2 linked regions of the Thiocapsa bogorovii genome follow. The protein of the gene in region 1 interacts with the protein of each later gene in a pairwise test. Links are inferred from orthologs where the notes say so. Each region holds a gene or a part of one and is shown on either strand. Other genes may lie near its edges.

Region 1 (10,837 bases):
CCTCCAGCCCTGCGATGAGCCTCAGGACCGTGCTCTTTCCGCATCCGGAGGGACCGAGCAGGGAGACGAAGGCGCCGGATTCGATGTCGGCGCTCAGCTCCCCCAACGCGGCGGTACCGTTGGGGAAGGTCTTGCTCAGCCCGTCGAGGCGCAGCTCCCTGCTCACGGCCTTGAGGGGATGGCCGTGGGAAGAAAGTCGAGCGAATAGGCGCGCCGCCAATCCAGGTTCGCCGGATAGACCCCGTCGCCGGACATGGTCTCGAAGAAGGCCTGCCAGCGCGCGTCGGTCATGACGCCGATCCCGGCGGTCTCGGCATCGCCCGCGGTGGCGAGCCGGTTGCGGTTCATCTCGGCGATGGCGTGTCGGAGCACCTCGTCGGTCATCTCCGGATTGTCGGCCTTGATCAGCGTATTTCCCGGTGTCGGGTCGCCGGTGAGATAGTCCTCCCAGCCGGCGATGGAGGCCGCGACGAAGGCCCGGACCTGCTGCGGATCGCTTCGGATGCGCGCGTCCGAGGCCAAGATCAGGGTCCCGTAGGAGGGGTAGTCCTCGTCGGCGAGCAGAAACACCTGCGGCGCGATGCCGCTCGCCTTCTCGATCTCGTAGGGCTCGCTGGTAACGTAGCCTTGTTGGATCGCACTCGGGTCGACGAGGAAGGGGGCAAGATTGTAGGTGTATTTGCGGATCTGCCGATCCGTGAATCCGAATTTGGCCTTGAGCCAGATCCAGTGGCTACCGACGCCGGCATCCGAGATCATGATCGGTTTGCCCTTCATGTCGGCGATGGATCGAATATCCTCGCGCGAGTGCGTGATCAGGACCTGCGGGTCTTTCTGGAAGATGGCCGCGACGGCCGTGGCCGGGATCCCCGACTCGACGATATTGAGCGGGATGAAGCTGTTGGAGCCGATCCCGAAATCGACCTGGTTGGAGCCCAACAAGAGCGGGACATTCACCGAGGGGCCGCCCTGAATGATCTCGACATCGAGTCCCTGCTCGGCATAGAGCCCGAGCGCCTTGGCTTGATAGAAGCCGCCCAGGGGGGCCTGTGCCTTCCAGTCGGTGACGAAACGGATCTTGGTCGGGTCGGCGGCCGCCGTCGACCCTGAGAACGCGAAACCCACCAAGGCCAATGCGAAGATCAGTGCGTGCTTCGACATGCTCAGGTCTCCGGCTGCGTCTCGTCCGCGGGGGCGGCATCCTGCAGTGGGCTCAGGAGCCGGTCGAAGTCGACCGGGTTCACGTATTGGATAACCACGGTCCCGTTCGGGCTGCGGCCGATGTCCATTCCGCGTTCCGGGTAGAGCCAATGGACGATCTCGGTCTCCGGCTCGGTCAGGCGCAGTTCGGGTGTACCGAAGCGTTGTTCGATCAGATCGTTGTCCAGTCGCGCCTTCGGGAGGTAACTGATGGACCGAATCGGGAGGGAGGCCAGGGTCTCGACATCGTTCGGGTCGAGCTTGACCTTGCGGCTGCCACTCCCGACCTGGCTGATCCGCAGACCGCGCTCGTACATGGCGGCGAGCGTGGCCTGGTCGACATCGAGCGTGATTACGAAGTCCGCGCGCAGGCGCTGCAGATGGATCTGGTCGAAGAAGGCTTCCACGCCGTAGGGCTCGGCTTGCGACGGGTCTTGGAAGAGGTTGACCTTGCCGTCTTCTCCGAAGAGCGCGCGAACCTCCGCCAACGTGGTCTCCCCGATGGTAAAGCCAAAGACCTGCGTGCGACCGGCGACGTCGTGCGAGACGCGCCAAGGCAAGCGATCCGGGCCGTCCTCGATGGACGAGGGCATCAAGAGAAGAACGCCCAAAAAGCCCAAGACGGCGACGCCGAGGACGGAGAGAATAATCTGTCGATCCATGGATATAGAGCGCTCCGAATGATGCGATGACGATCGAGCGAGATTTAAGCCGACCCGTGGGGCGTAAAGATTCGAGCCCGAAAAGACCGAACAAATCACCTGAACCGCGTCGACTCCAAGTCGAATGGGCCAAGCCGAACGCGACGCATCGCTGAAACAGCATTGATCACGCCGGATGCGGTTCAGCCCGGTTCAGCGTGGTTCAGCGCCAGGGGCAGCAGGCCGGCGACGACGCGCCGTCCTTCCGAAATTAGGATGTTGTAGGTCCGACAGGCGGCACCTGTATCCATGACCTCGAAGCCGACACCGCGCCCGATCACGGCAAAGTAAAGCGCCGGATCGGGGAAGACCTGTGTCTCGCCTGTGCCGAGCACAATGACCTGGGTCTCGGGCTCGATCGCGAGCAGTGCATCCAAGTGCTCGACCGTCAAATCGGCCGGGTGCGCCGGACCCCAGCCCTCTTCGACCCGGTTGGGCGTCACGATCAGCCCGCGGGTGAAGCGTCGGCCCCCGATCAGGATGCCGTCGTCCCCGTAGGCGTCGATCAGTTGACCGCTGCTGCCGTCTGCTTCGGAAAATCTCATGGCGCGAACATAACCGAATGCCGCTTGCTCGAACAAGGTGAGGCGCGAACAAGGTGAGGGACGAAGGCGAGCGAACAAGCGGGCAGGTCGAAGGGGCTCTGTTAGAATCGCGTCACGCGTCTCATACAACCGATCCGGAACCCCATGACCGTCCGTACCCGATTCGCCCCGTCCCCTACCGGTTATCTGCACGTCGGAGGTGCCCGCACGGCGCTCTTCAGCTATCTCTTTGCGCGCAAGCACGGAGGGCAGTTCGTGCTGCGGATCGAGGATACGGACTTGGAACGCTCGACGGCGGAGTCCGTGAACGCCATTCTCGAGGGCATGACCTGGCTCGGCTTGGACTACGACGAGGGGCCCTTCTATCAGACCCAGCGCTTCGAGCGTTACAACCAGGTGATTGACGAGCTGCTCGCCAAGGGCCTGGCCTATCGCTGCGTTTGCTCCAAGGAGCGCTTGGAGACACTGCGCGAGGACCAGATGGCGCAGCGGCTCAAACCGCGCTACGACGGCCATTGTCGCGGCCATGAGATCGACCCGAACGAGCCGCACGTCGTCCGCTTCAAGAATCCCGCCGACGGCGTCGTGGTCGTCGACGATATGATCCGCGGGCGGATCGTCTTCGCCAACGCCGAGTTGGACGACCTGGTCATCCGACGCAGCGACGGTGCGCCGACCTACAACCTGAGCGTGGTCGTGGACGACTCGGATATGGGCATCACCCATGTCATCCGCGGCGACGATCATATCAACAACACGCCACGTCAGATCAATATCTTGCGTGCGCTCGGCCACGAGCCGCCGCGCTACGCCCATGTCCCGATGATCCTAGGAGACGACGGGGCGCGCCTGTCCAAGCGCCACGGCGCCGTAGGCGTCATCGCCTATCGCGATCAAGGCTATCTTCCCGAAGCCCTGCTCAATTATCTGGTCCGTCTGGGGTGGTCGCACGGCGATCAGGAACTCTTCTCCCTTGAAGAGATGATCAAGCTCTTCGAGATCGGCGACGTCAACAAGGCCGCCTCCGCCTTCAACACCGAAAAGCTTGATTGGCTCAATCAGCAGTATCTGCATCACGCCGATCCGGCACGGATCGCCCGTCTGCTCAGCCCGCACATGGGGCGGCTCGACATCGATCCGGCGACCGGCCCGGACCTGGTCGAGGTGGTCAAGGCCCAGGCCGCGCGTGCCAAGACGCTGACCGAGCTGGCCGAGATCAGCGCTTTCTTCTATCGTGACTTCGAGACCTTCGACGAGGCATCGGCGAAGAAGCATCTGCGCCTGGTGGCCCGCGAGGGGCTGGAGCGCCTGCGCGCGGCCTTTGAGCTGATGGCCTACGAGGATTGGACGCTCGAGGGGCTCAAGCACGTCGTCGAAGGGGTCGCCGAGGAGCTCGGGACCGCGATGGGCAAGGTCGCTCAGCCCCTGCGCGTGGCTATCGTCGGACGTGCCGCCTCGCCGGGTATCGACGAGACCCTGCGGCTGGTCGGCAAGGACGCGACGCTGCGCCGTATCGATAAGGCGTTGGAATACATCGCGGCGCGCGGCGGGAACGAGCCGTCGTAAGACCGGACCGGGGGTTATCCGGATCGTCCCGCGTGCGGGGCAATATCGCGCCTGGGCAGGTCGAGGGTTTCGGCCTGTCCGCCATTCAAAAATGCCAATCGGGAATCAGGGTATGTATATCGCCATGGTCAGCGCGGAGTGTGCGCCGATCGCAAAAGCTGGCGGGCTCGGCGATGTCGTGCACGGACTTTCGCGGGAGCTTCTTGCGCTCGGGCAGAGGGTCGAGGTCTTTTTACCGGGATACGATTCGCTGCGGCACGACCTGATCGAGGGGCGCCGCGAGGTCTACCCTGACCTGCGCGTCCCCTATTACGACCAATGGATCGATTGTCGCGTGGATGCGGGCGAGGTCGACGGGATCAGCTGCTTCTTCATCGAGTCCGATTCGCCCCATCGGTTTTTTCAGCGCGGCCGGATCTACGGCGAGGCGGACGATGCGGATCGCTTCGCCTTCTTCTGTCGGGCGGTGCTGGAATTCATGCTGATCTCGGGAAGGCGTCCGGAGGTGATCCATTGTCACGATTGGCAGACCGCGCTGGTCCCCGTCCTCCTGTTCGAGAGGTACCAACGGCTCGGAATGACCGACGTGCGCGTCTGCTACAGCCTCCACAACCTCGGCTACCAGGGTGTCGTCGGAGAATCCATCCTGCGGCAGGTCGGACTGGATCCGGCTCGGCTCATCACGCCGGATCGTCTCCAGGATCCCGGCAATCCGCGCGCGGTGAATCTGATGAAGGGAGGAATCGTTTTTTCCAACTTCGTCAACACCGTCTCGCCGCGCTATGCCTGGGAGATCCAGAACACCGAGCAGGGGATGGGTCTTCAGGACGTTCTGAAGACCCATGACGGCAAGTTCGGCGGTGTGCTGAACGGTATCGACGATGCGGTCTGGAACCCCGCGACCGATCGGCATATCCCGGAGCCCTTCGATGCCGATCGGCTCGACGGCAAAGAGGCCAATCGGCAGGCCTTGCGCGCTTATTTGGGCCTCGTTCAGAACGAGAAGCCCATCGTGGCCGTCGTCAGCCGGCTCGATTATCAGAAAGGCGTGCATCTCCTGCGCTTCGGCATCGCGCACGCATGTGCCTGCGACTGCCAGCTCGCGCTGCTCGGGGCTGCGCTCGACCCGGTGGTCGCCGATCAGTTCCGGCGCCTTCAAGAAGACACCGAGGGGCACCCGGATTGCCGCCTGGTCCTTGCGTATGACGAGGAGTTGTCCCATCTCATCTATGCAGGCACCGACCTGATCCTCATCCCGAGCATCTACGAGCCTTGCGGGTTGACCCAGATGATTGCGATGAAGTACGGCGTGGTCCCGATCGCGCGGCGTGTCGGGGGGCTCGCCGATACGGTCTTCGACGCCAACTACTCGGATCGTCCCTTCGAGGAGCGCAACGGCTATCTCTTCGACGATCTGACCGAGTCCGCCCTGGCCGCCGCCATGGAGCGCGCGATCGATCTGTGGCGCAATCACCGCGAGTATTTTCGCCAGCTCCAGATCAACGGGATGCGTGTGGATCGCTCATGGGGCCGACCGGCACGTCAGTACCTGGAGATCTATGACCATATCCGAGTGCACTGAACCGAGATGACTCCGCGACTCTCCCCGACCCCCGCACCCTCCGTGCCCTTGGATCTGACGGCCTTGCGCGCCCAATTTCCGATCCTCGAAACCCGGGTGCACGACCAGCGCTTGGCCTATCTGGACAACGCCGCGAGCACCCAGCAGCCGCTCCAGGTCATCCAGGCGGTCAGCGACTATCACCAGCAATACCATGCCAACATCCATCGCGGCGTCTACCAGCTCTCGCGCAATGCGACACGGATGCACGACTATGCGCGCGAGATGGTTGCGCACTTCCTGCACGCCGCCGAGCCGGTCGAGTGTCTCTTTACGCGCGGGACGACCGAGTCCATCAATCTGGTCGCCGCCTCCTGGGGTCGGGCCAACCTGAAGCCCGGCGACGAGATCATCCTTTCTCACTTGGAGCATCACTCCAACATCGTCCCGTGGCAGATGGCCTGCGAGGCCACGGGTGCGCGCATCCGGGTCATCCCGATCGACGATGCCGGTGAGCTCGACATGAACGCCTACCGTCGTTTGCTCTCCCCGCGCACCCGGCTGGTCGCGGTCAATCACGTCTCCAATGCACTCGGAACCATCAACCCGGTCAAGACGATCATCGAAGAGGCCCATGCTGCGGGAGCGCTCGCGCTGATCGACGGCGCCCAGTGGGTCGCTCACGGTGCGACCGATGTCCAGGCGCTCGACGCCGATTTCTATGCCTTCTCCGGACACAAGATTTACGGGCCGACCGGCATCGGGGTGCTCTACGGGAAGCGCACCCTGCTCGAGGCGATGCCGCCGTATCAGGGCGGCGGGGACATGATCGAGCAGGTGACCTTCGAGAAGACGACCTACGCCCAGATTCCGAACAAGTTCGAGGCCGGCACGCCCCATATCGCCGGCGCGGTCGGTCTGGCCGCGGCCATCGAGTGGCTCGAAGGGGTCGGTTTCGAGCGGATCTGCGCGCACGAGCAGCGTCTTCTGCGGCTGGCTACCGAGCGGCTGTCGGCGATCCCCGGCCTCGTGATCAAAGGCACCGCAGCGCATAAGGCTGCCGTGGTCTCCTGGGTCAACGTCGATCCACCGATCGGAACCCTCGATATCGGCATGCAGCTCGACCTTCGGGGTATCTGTATCCGCACCGGCCACCATTGCTGCCAGCCGCTGATGGAGCGCTTGGGGGTCGCCTCGACCGCGCGCGCCTCCTTCGGTGTCTACAACACCGAGGCCGAAGTCGAGCGGCTTGCCGATGCGCTCGCCGAGATCGTCTCGGGTGCTCGCGTTACGACCGTCCGCAAGGCGGTGACCGGCTCGATGGTCGACGAGGTCGTCTATCCGGCGGCAGCAGCGGAATCGCCCGAGTCGGCCGCGGAAGAGATCGCCGAGATCTTCGAGCTTTTGCCCGATTGGCCCATGCGCCATCAGCAGATCATGGATCTCGGCGAGCATCTGACACCCATGCCGGATGCATTGAAGACCCCCGAGACCTTTGTCCCCGGTTGCCAGAGTCGTGTTCATCTTGCGGCACGCGTGCGGCCCGGCTCGCAAGACGTCATCGAGTTCCTCGCCGACAGCGACGCCAACATCGTCCGCGGCCTCATCGCCCTCCTGCAGCAGCTCTACTCCGGCCAAACGGCCGGCGCCATCCTCGCCTTCGATGCGCAAGCCTTCTTCAGCCGTCTCGGTCTCGACGAGCACCTCAGCATGACCCGCCGCAACGGTCTCGTCTCAATGGTCGAGCGGATTCGGCAGATCGCGGCCGGGCTGATGCGTTAGCTTTCAGCCACCAGCCACCACCCTTCGGCTTCCAGCCTCCAGCCTCCAGCCTCCAGCGGCCGTATAGCGTCCGTCGGCTTCCAGCGTTCGGCCTAGGGCCTTCGGGCCGCAACTGGAAGTGTTTTTCGTGCCTTTTCAGATCATCGCCGAGAGCCCTCGACAGGCGGCCCGGTGAGCATTTGCGCGAGACTCCAAATCATGCGCGCTTCCGAAGCGTCGATACGCCATCGATTGAGGAAGCGCCGCGCAACCCGCCACCAAAGTCAGAACGCTCGCAGCAGGCGGCAGGCGGCAGGCGGCAGGCGGCAGGCGGCAGGCGGCAGGCGGCAGGCGAATCCTCCATGCCCCCACGGCTTATGTGTCAAAGTTTGTTGACATTGCCAAGCGTCAAGCTAATATGACACTTGGGATGACATGTAAATCCCGTGGTATTTGAAGCATCGCGCAGAGTGGCTCGCTCCCGCGTCGGTGCTCACCAAATCGACCCCCGTCGCACAAATTCTGGGCGGCGACCTCGGCACAACCCGTATGGAGGCCAACCCAATGGCTGGGCAGCAATCTCCCGCCGCACCATCGACCGGCGGCAAAGCGCGCGGACAAGCTAAGCCTGCCGTCGCGCAGCAGCAAGAAAAGAGCCTGTCCGGGCTCACCCCGGAGCAAGCAAAAGAATTCCACGAGCAGTTCAAGGTCACCTACACCGCGTACGTCGGGATCGCAGCACTCGTGCATCTGTTCATCATTGCGAGCAACCCCTGGTTCTAAGTCAAGGAGGCCCCACTCATGCTTCAAGATGCTTTCCGCAACGTTCTCAATTACAGCCCGAGCCAGCAGGACTACCGGATTTGGCTGGTGATCAACCCGGCCGTTTGGTTGGTGCCGATGTTGGCGGCCCTCCTCGTGATCGCATTGGGTGTGCACCTGTATGCCTTCTCCCTACCGGGTAACGCATGGGAGCCCGGCAAGGCCGTCGAGCCTGCTCCGGTTGCCGAGGCGCCCGTCGTCGAGGAAGTGATCGTCGTCGTCGAGGAGATCGTGCCCGTCGCCGAGGAAGCGCCGGCCGAAGCCGCACCTGCCGCCGAGGCTGCTCCGGTAGAAGCCGCACCTGCTGCCGAGGCCGCTCCGGCCGAAGCCGCACCTGCTGCCGAGGCCGCTCCGGCCGAAGCCGCACCTGCTGCTGAGGAAGCGCCGGTTGAAGCCGCGCCTGCTGCCGAGGCCGCGCCGGTCGAAGCCGCACCTGCTGCCGAAGAAGGTGCGCCCGCGGTCGTGCCGGTTCCGGTGGAAGTGATCGTGGTTCCCGAGGCAGCCTAAGCCTCTTCGCTCGCCTGGCGTCAGTTTGGCGTGTAGCGCTCGAGGAAAACCCAGCAAAGGAGTTGAATCATGGCACAGTCTCTGTCCGGCCTTACCGACCAACAAGCAAAAGAGTTTCATGAACAGTTCAAGGTGACCTACACCGCATACGTAGGGATCGCCGCATTGGTTCACCTCTTCGTGATCGCTGCCAATCCCTGGTTCTAATTCGACTTCGACGAGATCAAGATTATGAGTGATGTTCAGATTGCAAAGCCGAAGAACCCGGAAGACGATTGGAAGGTGTGGCTGGTTCTCAATCCCGCGACATGGCTGATGCCGATCTTCTTTCTCTTGTTGATCATTGCATTGGTGCTCCACGCTGTCGTGTTCCAGATGGGCTTTGGTTGGGCCTGATCCGAACCCCTGGAATTGAACCACTAGAACCGATTCCCCGGAACCGATGCTCTAGAGCCGAGTCAAGGAAACGCGAATTCGTGTCCATCCGTGGATCGAATTCGCGTGCAACATCGCCTATCGCCTATCGCCTATCGCCTATCGCGTTTTCGGGGATCGTGACATGCTCACCGGTTTCGTGCCGTTGAGCATGGCCAAAACCGATCGTCTGCGCTTCGATCACGCGTCTTGCCTGGGGCCACCGCCCTCGCTCTTTCCGATTCGACGAACCATCCCCATCCCGACTCGATTGGCCTGTATGCGGGATCCCCGATCCCTCTGCTGCCGTTTCCGAGCGTCCGCATCGTCGGTCGACAGTCTCCCGAACGAGCGCTATCCTTAGCACCGCGCAGCGTTAAAGCGATTCGTGCCACATTGCCCGCGACCGTCGTCCCGCTTGCCGCGATGCCGGGGTGCCGCGAGGCGTTTCGATCAATCAGACCGTTTGGGGTGTTTATGGCGGCCAGCGAAGCAGATGCGGACCGACGGAGCTACGAGCGGGTGACCTGGGATTGCCACGCCCGCCTGATGCAACTCGGCAGCGATGCGGGTGGCGGTGCCCCGGGCATGCACCCGGTGCTCGGGCGGAACATCAGCGAGGGCGGGCTGCAAGTCTGGGCCGATCGCATGTTCGCCGTGCGTTCTCGCCTGTTGGTCGAGATGGAGGCGCCGGAAATCCCGGAAGGCATCCAAGCTGTGGGCTCCGTGGCGTGGGTGTCTCCGAGCACGTCCGAGGAGCGCTGGTTGCTCGGGATCGAGTTCTCCGATGTCGGCGACACGGCGCTGGCCCGAATCCGCTCGATTGTCCGACCGACGGGCGAACGCAACTGAGCGTCGAGTGCCGGCTTGGACCTGGTCCGATGCGCCCTGCCGCGATGCTCCGCGTTCCAGCACCATGAAACCGGCGGTCGTTCTTTTGAGCGGAGGTTTGGACTCCGCAACCGCATCGGCCATTGCGCAATCCGAAGGATTCGCGATCCATGCATTGTCGTTTCGGTATGGCCAGCGCCACGGCGTCGAGCTCGAATCCGCTGCCCGTGTCGCGGAGGCGCTGGGCGTCGTGGAGCATGCGATCGTCGATATTGATTTGCGGCGCTTCGGCGGCTCGGCGCTGACGGCGGACATCCCGGTCCCCAAGGGACGTTCCGCTGGCGCGATCGGCGAGGGGATTCCGGTCACCTATGTCCCGGCACGCAACACCGTCTTTTTGTCCTTTGCGCTCGCCTGGGCGGAGACCCTCGGATCCGAGGACATCTTCATCGGCGTGAACGTGCAGGATTACTCCGGTTATCCCGACTGTCGGCCGGCGTTCATCGAGGCGTTCGAGAACATGGCTAATCTCGCGACCGCCGCCGGTGTCGAAGGGCGTCAAAGGCTCAAGATCCACGCACCTTTGATGCAGATGACCAAGGCCGAGATTATTGTCCGGGGTCTGTCGCTCGGTGTCGATTACGGCCTCACCAGTAGTTGCTACGATCCCGGAACGGACGGTCGTCCCTGTGGTCTCTGTGATTCCTGCTTGCTTCGCGCCAAGGGCTTCGCGGATGCAGGTTGCCCGGATCCTCTCAGCCTTCGGTTCGGTCTTGTCGTCCCATGAGTGAACAGCTGTTTCACGTCGCCGCAATCCCTTTCGAGGCCGCGCGGCGCGTCTCCATCCTGCCTGCCGGACATCGGTCGCGCCGTCTGCACGGCCACGGCTTCGTCGCCAAGGTGCGCGCGGAGCTCCCGATCGATTGGGC
Region 2 (10,691 bases), 430 kb from region 1 along the record:
CGACAGCGTGCATCTGGCGCGACCCTGTGGTGGCACCTCGATCCCGTCCCACACTGTTTCAGACACTGAGTCCCGCACTGGGCTCGCGTCTATTGAGCAGGGAAACGGGGCGAGCGACCAGGTCGAAGCCTGGGATTTCTTGCATCTCCTGCGCATGCTCCTGCAACCCTATCTGAACGGCGGGCGCCCAGATCTTTCCCTTGTCGCCGAGATTGTCGGGATGAGCACCCGTACGTTGCAGCGCCGTCTTCAGCAGAGTCGCAGCTCCTATTCAGAGGTCCTCCAGGAGGCTCGCTTCGATCTCGCGCGCAGCCTGCTCGACGAGCCGGGTGCCAAGGTCATCGATGTCGCCATGACTTCAGGCTACGAGAGCCAACAACATTTCACGCGAGCCTTCCGCCGCTTCACGGGCCTAACACCGACGCGGTATCGTCGCGCAATGGCTGGGAAATCCTGACCCGGTGACGTGATTTTTCCTTCGCCCTGACGCTCGGCCACTTCGACTGGCTGCGTCAAGGTGGCCGCCCCGGCGGCATGTACAAAAGCCGTGCTGCCGCGCTGCACTAGGGAAGTGCGGCCGACACCCCATCTACACCGTTGACGACGCAATCGATCAACCGCATCGCCGGAACCTCTCGCGGGTTCGGGCGCTGGAGCAGCCGATGACCCGCACCCCGTTCTTTCCGAAGTTCTCCGACCTACCCGCCGAGATCCCGATCTTTCCCTTGCCGGGGGCCGTGGTCATGCCGGGGGTTCAGCTACCGCTCAACATCTTCGAGCCACGCTACGTCCGAATGGTGACCGATGCGTTGGCATCGAATCATCTGATCGGCATGATTCAGCCCACCAGCGAGACCATGACCGAAGAGGTCCCGGAGATCCACCGGATTGGCTGCGCCGGCCGGATCACCTCCTACAGCGAGACGACGGATGGCAGAATCGTCCTGGTCCTCACCGGGGTGTGCCGCTTCCAAGTGATCAGCGAGATCGCCGAGGAGCACGGCTATCGGCGGGTTCGCGCGGACTGGGAACGGTTCGCGGCCGACTATCAGGAGAAAGACTCTCCGATCGCGGATCGCAAAGGTTTTCTGACCTCCCTGAAGGCCTACTGCGCACTGCGAGGCGTCGAAGTCCCCTGGGATGACGTCGAGCAGATGGCCGACAAGGACCTGACAAATCTTCTCTGCGCCCATCTCCCTCTGAGCCCCGAGGACAAGCAGGCCTTGATCGAGACCCTCCCAACGGGCGACCGGGCCGCGCTGATGCGGGGGCTTCTGGATATGTCGGCGGCCGCGAGTATGGACACCGCCGAGCACCGCCACTGAGCAGAGTCCGCGCGCTCGGACCGCGTCGGTGGTCGGCGCGATGCGGACTCGGGCAACCGGCGGTTTAGAGAGGCGCGGGGTTGAAAAACCGCCCACGGGGCTTAGTTTCGAGAGCTTAAGTTGTCAACGAGCGAAGGGTTAAACCAATGGCAGTCACACTGACCGAAGCCGCCGCTAGCCACGTCGCCGGCATGCTCAGCAAACGGGGACAAGGCCTGGGTCTGAGGGTCGGCACCCGCAAGAGCGGCTGCACCGGCTTTGCCTACGATGTCGACTACGCGGACGCCGTGGAGCCGACCGATCGGGTCTTCGAAAGCCATGGCGTGAAGGTCGTCGTCGATGAGGAGAGTCTCGACCGCATCGACGGCATGGAGATCGACTTTGTGCGATCCAGCCTGCTCAACCAAGGCTTCGAGTTCCGAAATCCCAAGGTGAAGGACACCTGCGGTTGCGGCGAGTCTTTCAGCGTCTGAATCGCGTCTGGAACGACGTGGCATGTTGTCACATTGCCCAGGATCGGCACTCTTTGGGCTGATCCGGCGTTGACGCGATTCAGGATCCGGAAAGACAGCGAGAAGAACCCCGGCGCCAGCGCAGTGCGAGCGACTCCGAGCGGCCTATTGCACTAGCCCGGATGTTTCATAAACCGACACAGCCGACACTGGCCTCGCGGATTTGCGCGGCGCTGGGCGTCACCGAGGGCGATGACCGGGACGCCGCGGGGGTTGAATGGTGGAAATACCGAGCGGCAACGGGCTTGATCAACGGGGCACGAGTAGTTTTGTCGCCGCGCAGGCGTACGATGCCCTGCCCGAGGTGGGCATAGTCGTCGTGCGCGTGCTGAAATCCCCGTGCGGGGATGTATGTGCGTCTAGGCGGGCGCCGCCCGGGCTGCGCGTTGAAGAGCCTCTCGGTGACCTGCTGCAACAGCGTCTTGACCGGACAGCTCGAGGGCAGGTGCAGGCGCACGCGGTCTTTGTACTGCACCACGCGCACGGCGAGCTTGAACAGTTTGATGATCACGGTGGCAGGCTGGGCGTTGGCCAGTTCCGTGCCGACGAGGACCTCGGTGCGCAGCGTTTGGTGCAAGACGTAAGCGGCGCAGGAGAAGAACAAGCGCATCTGATTGGCCAAGAAGGTGCTGTCGGAAGTGCGATCGCTGGCCAGATCGTTCTTGATCATTTTGATGAAGTTCTCGTCCTGGCCGCGCGCGCAGTACAGATCGCGGTAGACGCACTCGGGACTGGGCAAGTCCAAGGAGGTGACGACGAAGCGGAGGTTGTCGCCGCGCGCCGTCACCTCGGCTTTGAGGATGGTCCGACACGCGCCGGGCCAGGAACCGGCACGGTAGTCAACCTCGTGGTAGGTGCGGGTCCGCTCGGGTACGTCGGCGTCGGCGCGCCGGGCGTTCTCGATGCGCAGCGCATGGAGCTTGCGGGCGTCGGCCAAGAACGGCTCGGCCCGTGGCGTGAGAGCCCGGTTACCCGCCAGGCCGAAGATGAAATCCGTCAACGGATCGGCCATCGCCAAGGCCATCAACTCGGGGTTGGAGAAGTGTCCGTCGCCGCGCAGGATGATGCGTGTGCGTGGCCACGCGGCCCGCAGCCGCTTGAGCACGCGCTTGAGGATCATCGCGTTCTCGGCGCCGGTGGGGCGCTTGCCGGGACGCAGCACCGCGGTGATGAACTTCCCCGAGAGGCCCTCGAAGAGAAACAGCGGCAAGTAGCAATGGTTGCCGTAGTGATGATTGTAGAACGCGAACTCCTGCTGGCCATGGGTGGCGTCTTCGGAGTGGTCCATATCGAGCACGATCACCTGCGGCGCCTTCGGGTAGCTGGCGATGAAGGCCTCGACGAAGGCCTGCGCCATGCGGTAGAGGTCGCGCGCGCCGACCCCATTCTCCAAACGCGAGAAGGTCGGCCCGCTGGCCAGGTCCGTCGTCGCATCCAGCGGCTTGCGCTCCAGCCCCAGCTTGAACAGCGCATCACGGCGCAGCGCATTGGCGTCGTTGCCGTCTTCGTAAGCACAGGCGATCTGGTAGACCCGTTGCGCGATCAGCTCACGCATCGGATGGGTGGTGTAGGACGGATGGCGCCAATCATCGATCGCTGCGCTCAACCGCTCGGTCAGGCCGATCTGCCGATCAACCCCGCGCAGAATCATGGGGCCAAAGTCAGACGACATGGCGCCGCCGTCGAAGTCGCCGCGGACCGTGAAACCGGCGACCGGGGGAAAACGCAGCTGTTCCGGGGTAGACTCGGGCATGGGCGACCTCGTTTAGCTTCTTCCGAAGCGTTCTTGGCGGAACAGCCATTTTATCAATGGGTTGAACGAGAGTCGCCCTTTTTTATGAAATATTCGGGCTAGGTCCTTCGCTTCGATCTATTTGGTCTCAACTTGGAAAACTTCCGCATCCATGCTCAACGATGAAATGGCCGAGATCCTTGAGAACTTCGAGCTTCTCGGTGATTGGGACGAGCGCTACCAATACCTCGTCGAGATCGGCGAACGTCTCCCGCCGATGCCGCCCGAAGAGAAGACCGATAAGAACCGCGTCGTCGAGTGCATGAGCTTGGTGCACACGGCGGCGCGACCGATCCCTGATCAACCTGGACACCTCGAGTTCACGGGTGATTGCGACACCGCGATCATTAAAGGTGTGGTCGCCCTTCTGGTTGGGCTCTTCTCCGAAAAGCGACCCGAAGAGATCGAGGCACTCGACGTCGAGGAACTGTTCGAGGCGCTCCGTCTCCAAGAGCACCTGAGCCCGAATCGGCATGTCGGCGTTTATGCCATCGTCAATAAGATGAAGGGACAGGCCAGATCGACGCCCTGCTGAGATCCGATCGTTCCTTTGTCGACGCGTGCGCCGACAAGGCACAGACCCGGAAACGGGCTCCCGGTGTCTCCAAACCCTGTCGCTGAAGGCGGATCCAACATGAGCGGATGCGAGGCGAGCCGACGCATCGATAGGGATCCGCTAACGCACGCCTGCCCGACAACACGGATTCGACGCATGCCATCCCTACGACCGGTCACCCGTCTCCTCACGCGTTGCCTACCCTGCGTCTTCGTCACCGCAACCCTGACGGCACCGAGCCCCGCATCAGCCGTCGCCGTCTTGGTTGCGGAAGCCCGATCGATGCCTTTGGCCGAGCGGGTCGAAGCACTCGGGACTCTGAAGGCCAACGAATCGGTCAACATCACCGCGAATGTCACCGAGACGATCTCGGCAATTCACTTCGACGACGGCCAACGCGTCAGTGAAGGCGACATCCTGGTCGAGCTGACCAGCGTCGAACAGCATGCCCAACTCGACGAGGCGCAGGTGCGGGCGGTTGAGGCCGAGCGTCAGTACCAGCGGGTCAAGGCATTGGTGGCGCAGGGCGCCGCATCCGAGTCGCTGCTCGACGAGCGTAAACGTGACCTCGACGCGGCCCGCGCCGTCTTGGTGGCCATCGAATCACGCCTGTCAGACCGCCTCATCAAGGCACCCTTCGACGGCGTGCTGGGGCTTCGCAACGTCAGTCGCGGCACGCTGGTCGAGCCGGCCGATACGATTACGACGCTCGATGACGACAGCTTTATGAAGCTTGATTTCACGGTCCCGAGCGTCTTCATGAGCGCGCTTGTGCCGGGGCTGAGAATCGAGGCGCGCGCCCCGGCCTACGGAGATCGGACCTTCGAGGGTGTGGTGCGGGGTGTCGACAGTCGCGTCGACCCGGTCACTCGCTCCATTCAGGTGCGCGCCGTGATCCCCAATCCGGAGCGCACGCTCAAGCCCGGACTGCTGATGCGGGTCGAGCTCCTGGTGGATCCGCGCGACGCGCTGGTCGTGCCGGAAGCCGCGATTCTGCACCAAGGCCAGGATCACTTCGTGCAGGTCATCGTGGAGGACGGGGATGGTTTGACCTCGGAGCGCCGTCAGATCCAGATCGGCGCGCGCAAGCCCGGCCTGGTGGAGGTGCGCGAGGGACTTGCGAAAGGCGATCGCGTCATCGAGCACGGCCACCTCAAAGCGCGTCCGGGACAACCTGTCGAGATCGCACGCAGGGATGACGCTCAAGCCGACACGAAGGGCGTGGCGGACCCCGCACGATGATCCTATCGGACATCTCGATCACCCGCCCGGTACTCGCCACCGTCCTCTCCCTCTTGCTGGTCGCGTTCGGCTTGGTCGCCTTCGATCGACTGCCGCTGCGCGAGTATCCGGACATCGACCCTCCGGTCGTCTCGATCGAGACCGTCTATCCGGGTGCCGCGGCCAACGTCGTCGAGACGCGGATCACCCAGCTGATCGAGGATCGCATCGCGGGTGTGGAGGGCATCCGCACGGTCGAATCCGTCAGCGAGGACGGGCGCTCGGCCATCACCATCGAGTTCAACATCGACCGCGACATCGACGGTGCCGCAAACGACATCCGCGATCGTGTCTCGGCCGTACTCGATCAACTCCCCGTCGAGGCCGAGCCGCCCGAGATCCAAAAGGTCGACAGCAACGAAGACGTCATCATGTGGCTGAATCTGGTCAGCGACCGCATGACCGTCCCGGAGCTCTCGGACTACGCCCGTCGCTACCTGGTGGACCGCTTTTCGGTGCTCGACGGGGTGGCCCGGATCCGCGTCGGCGGCAATCAGGTCTACGCGATGCGCGTCTGGCTCGACCGCAACGAGTTGGCCGCGCGGGAATTGACGGTGACCGATGTGGAGAACGCGCTGCGCGCGGAGAACCTGGAGCTGCCGGCCGGCGGCATCGAGTCGGTCGATCGGCAGTTCAGTGTTCGCACGAGCCGTGCCTTCAACGATGCCGATGACTTCGCCGGCCTGGTCCTGAAGCAGGGCTCCGACGGTTACCTGGTCAGGCTCGGCGACGTTGCCCGGGTGGAGCGCGGCACCGAGGAGAACCGGACCTTCTTCCGGGGCAACGGTGTGCCCATGGTCGGCATCGGCGTGATCAAGCAATCGACCGCGAACACCGTCGCCGTAGCGGATGCGGCCAAGGCCGAGGCGGCCCGGATCAACCCGACCCTACCGGAGGGCATGGAGATCAAACAAAGCTTTGACTCCTCCGTTTTCGTCAAGGATGCCATCGAGGAGGTCTACAAGACGCTCGCGATCGCCATCGGCCTGGTCATCCTGATCATCTTCCTGTTCTTGGGCAGCGTGCGCGCGATGCTGGTGCCGGCCGTCACCGTCCCGGTCTCGATCGTGGCGACCTTCACGGTCCTGCTCTGGCTCGGCTTCTCCGTGAACATCCTCACCTTGCTGGCGCTGGTCCTGGCGATCGGGCTGGTCGTGGACGACGCCATCGTGGTGCTCGAGAACATCCATCGCCGCATGGAGCAGTACGGAGAGACACGGCTGGTCGCCGCCTATCGCGGAACCCGTCAGGTGGCTTTCGCCGTCGTGGCCACCACCATCGTCTTGATCGCGGTCTTCGTGCCCATCGCCTTCTTACAGGGCGACGTCGGGCGACTCTTCGCCGAATTCGCACTGACCATGGCCGCGGCGGTAGCCTTCTCGTCCTTCGTCGCCCTGTCGCTATCGCCGATGCTCGCCTCCCAGATCCTGCCCCAGTCGCATCGGCGCGCATCCCTCACGCACGGGGTCGACTGGGTCTTCCAGTGGGTGCGCCGCGGATACGGTACGGTACTGCGGTTCTTGCTGCGTCAGCCCTGGATCGTCGTGCTGGCCTTCATCGGGACACTCGGCGCAGCGGTTTGGCTGTTCGAGCAGATCCCGCAGGAATATGCGCCGAAAGAGGATCGCGGTGCCTTTTTTGTCCTGGTCAACGGCCCGGAAGGCGCATCGTATGGATACATGAGCGAATACATGGACAAGATCGAGGAACGGCTCATGCCCTATGCCGAGTCGGGCGAGGCGATCCGACTGCTCGTGCGAGCGCCTCGGACCTTCTCCAATACCGCGCTCTTCAACACCGGCATCGTCGTGATGGTCCTGAACGACTTCGACAAACGCCGTTCGGGCTGGATCATCATGGACGAGGTGCGGGCGAAGCTCGCCGATCTACCCGGTGTAACCGCTTTCCCGGTCATGCGTCAGGGATTCGGCGCGCGCATCCAGAAGCCGGTTCAGTTCGTGATCGGCGGCGGGACCTACGAGGAGCTTGCGCAGTGGCGCGACCTGCTGCTCGAGGCCATCAATGAAGACAACCCAGGTCTGACCGGCATCGACTGGGACTACAAGGAGACCAAACCACAGCTCAAAGTCGAGATCGACTACGATCGCGCGGCCGATCTCGGGGTGACGGTCGGCAACATCGGACGCACGCTCGAGACCATGCTCGGGTCGCGCAAGGTGACGACCTATCTGGATGCCGGTGAGGAATACGATGTCATCCTCGAAGGCGAGCGCGACGAGCAGCGCACGCCGGGGAGCCTGGAAAACCTCTATGTGCGATCGGATCGCAGCGGTGAGCTGATCCCCTTGTCCAATCTGGTCAGCGTGATCGAATCGGCCGATTCGCAGAGCCTGAATCGCTACAACCGGCTGCGCGCCATCACCATCGAGGCGAACCTGGATTCCGGGCTTGCGCTCGGCGATGCCCTGAGCTACCTCGAGGCCAAGGTCGCCGAGCACCTGCCCGAGCAGGCCCAGATCGACTATAAGGGTCAGAGCCGTGACTTCCGATCGAGCAACCAAGACATCCTCTTCGTGTTCGTTCTGGGTCTGCTGGTGGTGTTCCTGGTGCTGGCGGCACAGTTCGAGAGCTGGATCCATCCGCTCGTCATCATGCTGACGGTCCCGCTGGCCATGGCGGGTGCGCTCCTCGCCCTCTGGCTGACCGGACAAACGCTCAACATCTACAGCCAGATCGGACTCATTATGCTGGTCGGCCTCGCCGCCAAGAACGGCATCCTGATCGTCGAGTTCGCCAACCAGCTGCGCGACCAAGGCAAGGCGTTCCGCGAGGCGCTGCTCGAAGCGGCCGACGTGCGTCTGCGCCCCATCGTCATGACGGGAATCACCACCGCCGCCGGCTCGCTTCCCCTGCTCCTCTCGAGTGGTGCAGGTGCGGAGACACGCTCGGTCATCGGTACCGTCATCCTCGCGGGCGTGCTCGCGGCGACGGTCTTTACCCTGTTCGTGGTCCCGGTCGCCTATGACCTGCTCGCCCGCCATACCGGATCGCCCGGCGACGTGAAGCGGCGGCTCGAGCGCGAAATGGAGGCATCTTGAGAGACCGAGGGGCTGGGCCGATGATGGGCACCGCCAACGGGCTATCGACGAGCGCCAGCAGGGCCGTGACGAGACCGATTAGGCCGTGACCTGGATCAATGCTCGAACCGGCCCGAAGCTGCGCCGATGCTCCGGACAAGGTCCGAGTCGGCGTAGTGCCTCGATGTGCGAGCGCGTCGGATAGCCTTTGTGGCCGGCAAAGCCATAGCCTGGAAACGTGCCGTCCAGATCGCGCATGAGTCGGTCGCGCGCAACCTTCGCGAGGATCGAGGCGGCACCGATCGATGGGACCAAACCGTCGCCGCCAACGATCGCCTCGGTCTCACACCCCAAATCCGGACAACGATTGCCGTCGACGAGCACCCGCGTCGGCCGCACCTTCAAGGCCGCAACGGCGCGCTGCATCGCGAGCATGGACGCTTGGAGGATATTGATTCGGTCGATCTCTTCCGCGCTCGCCCAAGCGACAGACCACGCCAGGGCGCACTCGCGGATCTCCAGATCCAAGGCGATGCGCCGAGCCGGCGTCAGCTTCTTGGAATCGTCCAGACCGGGGATCGGGCGCGCCGGATCCAGGATGACCGCAGCGGCACTGACCGGACCGGCCAGCGGGCCTCTGCCTGCCTCGTCGACACCTGCGACCCACAAAACCGCGTCCGGGGTGATCAACAAGCTTAACCTCATATCCGCATCGTCGAGGCCGCCAAAGGCCTTTTCTTCGACGCGTTTCTAGTGAAAAAACAAAAACTTCTTGAATCGCGTCCCCAACGGGGCGTTTTGCGCATCGACGCGCGAATCCGAGGTGAGACGGCACGGACGAGACCGGACGCGATTCACTACCCCATGAGATCGAGGACAGCTTGCGCTGCGCTCGCTGCGGCATCCTGTCGGAGCCAGAGATGGATGCGCCGGTACTCGGCCTGGATCTCGGCCACACGCTCCTTATCATCCAGAAAAGCCAGCACAGCCGGCGCAAGTAAATCGGCGCGACAGCGGTCTTGAATGAATTCCGGCGCAAGCTCCTTCTCGGCGAGCAGATTCGCCATCGCGATATAAGGCACCTTGACCAGTCCGAGCTGTTTGACCAGGTGATAGGACATGGGATGGACCCGATAGGCGACGACCATCGGGCGCTTTGACAACAGGGTTTCCAGCGTTGCCGTTCCCGAAGCGGTCAGCACGACATCGGCCGAGGCGAGGACCTCGCGGCTGCGCCCGTCGACCAGGGTGATCGGGAGATGCGGCGCGACCTGCTCCAGGGTTTGGCTGAAGCGTTCGCGCAGCCGGGCGTTGACCAGTGGGACGACGAACCGCAGGTCGGCTCGGGCGGAGAGGCAACGCGCGGCGGTCTCGATGAAGGGCCCGGCCAGACGCTCGACCTCGCCCGTTCGGCTGCCGGGCAGCAGGGCGACGATGGATCCGAACTGAGGCAGACCGAGGGCTCGTCGCGCACCGACGCGGTCGATCTCAAGCGGGATCTCGTCGGCGAGCGGATGACCGACATAACGGGCCGGCACGCCGTGCTCGCGCAGGAAGGTCTCCTCGAACGGAAAGACACTCAGCATGAGATCGACGGAGCGGCGAATCGACTTGACCCGACCCGGACGCCAGGCCCAGACGGTAGGACTGACCATGTGGACGGTGCGAATCCCAGCCTCGCGCAGTCGCCGCTCAAGACCGAGATTGAAGTCGGGTGCATCCACGCCGATGAAGACGTCCGGGGGATTCTCGACGAAATAGCGCACCAGATCGCGTCTGAGACCGAGCAGCTCGCGAAGCTGGCCGAGAACTTCCATTAGACCCATCACCGAAAGCCGTTCCATGGCGAACAGAGACTCGCAGCCCTCCTCCTGCATGCGCGGCCCGGCCACGCCGACGAAGCGGACCTCGGGGACGCGTTTGCGGATCTCTCGCGCCAGCGCGGCACCCAGGATGTCGCCGGAGGCCTCGTTCGCGACGATCCCGACCCGGAACATCAGCGCACGATACTGCGACTGCTGTCGGAGATGAAGTCCGCCATAGGGCCGATCTCGGGAATGTCGGCGGACATCCGGGTCAGCTCGGCGATCGCCTCGGCCAGCTTCAGATTCCCCAGATAGAGTGTGCGATAGGCGCGCTTGATCGCTTGAATGGCCCCATCCGAGAACCCGCGTCGACGCAATCCTT

The links.
Region 2: the proteins of LT988_RS02415 (region 1) and LT988_RS04270 interact in binary tests that used the Escherichia coli proteins (3 or more experiments, as listed by UniProt). The link is inferred for Thiocapsa bogorovii from one-to-one orthologs.

The regions. Positions count from the first base shown.
Region 1 is NZ_CP089309.1:496,597-507,433, reverse strand. The notes cover bases 5,090-7,977. They hold LT988_RS02415 (SufS family cysteine desulfurase), read left to right. Parts: upstream 5,090-5,600; coding sequence 5,601-7,355; downstream 7,356-7,977. Other genes in these bases: LT988_RS02420 (glycogen synthase), read left to right, coding at 5,090-5,594. In the rest of the region: LT988_RS02445 (ABC transporter ATP-binding protein), read right to left, coding at 1-166; LT988_RS02440 (ABC transporter substrate-binding protein), read right to left, coding at 163-1,161; LT988_RS02435 (hypothetical protein), read right to left, coding at 1,164-1,862; LT988_RS02430 (Mth938-like domain-containing protein), read right to left, coding at 2,045-2,446; gltX (glutamate--tRNA ligase), read left to right, coding at 2,591-4,012; more of LT988_RS02420, read left to right, coding at 4,125-5,089; LT988_RS02410 (light-harvesting protein), read left to right, coding at 7,992-8,117; pufA (light-harvesting antenna LH1, alpha subunit), read left to right, coding at 8,136-8,663; pufB (light-harvesting antenna LH1, beta subunit), read left to right, coding at 8,733-8,870; pufA (light-harvesting antenna LH1, alpha subunit), read left to right, coding at 8,895-9,059; LT988_RS02390 (PilZ domain-containing protein), read left to right, coding at 9,504-9,929; 7-cyano-7-deazaguanine synthase QueC, read left to right, coding at 9,994-10,695; LT988_RS02380 (6-carboxytetrahydropterin synthase), read left to right, coding at 10,692-10,837. UniProt on the Escherichia coli protein: Cysteine desulfurases mobilize the sulfur from L-cysteine to yield L-alanine, an essential step in sulfur metabolism for biosynthesis of a variety of sulfur-containing biomolecules.
Region 2 is NZ_CP089309.1:926,302-936,992, forward strand. The notes cover bases 2,711-5,452. They hold LT988_RS04270 (SufE family protein), read left to right. Parts: upstream 2,711-3,741; coding sequence 3,742-4,164; downstream 4,165-5,452. Other genes in these bases: LT988_RS04275 (efflux RND transporter periplasmic adaptor subunit), read left to right, coding at 4,342-5,427; LT988_RS04280 (efflux RND transporter permease subunit), read left to right, coding at 5,424-5,452. In the rest of the region: LT988_RS04250 (AraC family transcriptional regulator), read left to right, coding at 1-457; LT988_RS04255 (LON peptidase substrate-binding domain-containing protein), read left to right, coding at 663-1,325; LT988_RS04260 (HesB/IscA family protein), read left to right, coding at 1,472-1,798; more of LT988_RS04280, read left to right, coding at 5,453-8,525; rnhB (ribonuclease HII), read right to left, coding at 8,604-9,209; lpxB (lipid-A-disaccharide synthase), read right to left, coding at 9,362-10,501; lpxA (acyl-ACP--UDP-N-acetylglucosamine O-acyltransferase), read right to left, coding at 10,501-10,691. UniProt on the Escherichia coli protein: Participates in cysteine desulfuration mediated by SufS. Cysteine desulfuration mobilizes sulfur from L-cysteine to yield L-alanine and constitutes an essential step in sulfur metabolism for biosynthesis of a variety of sulfur-containing biomolecules.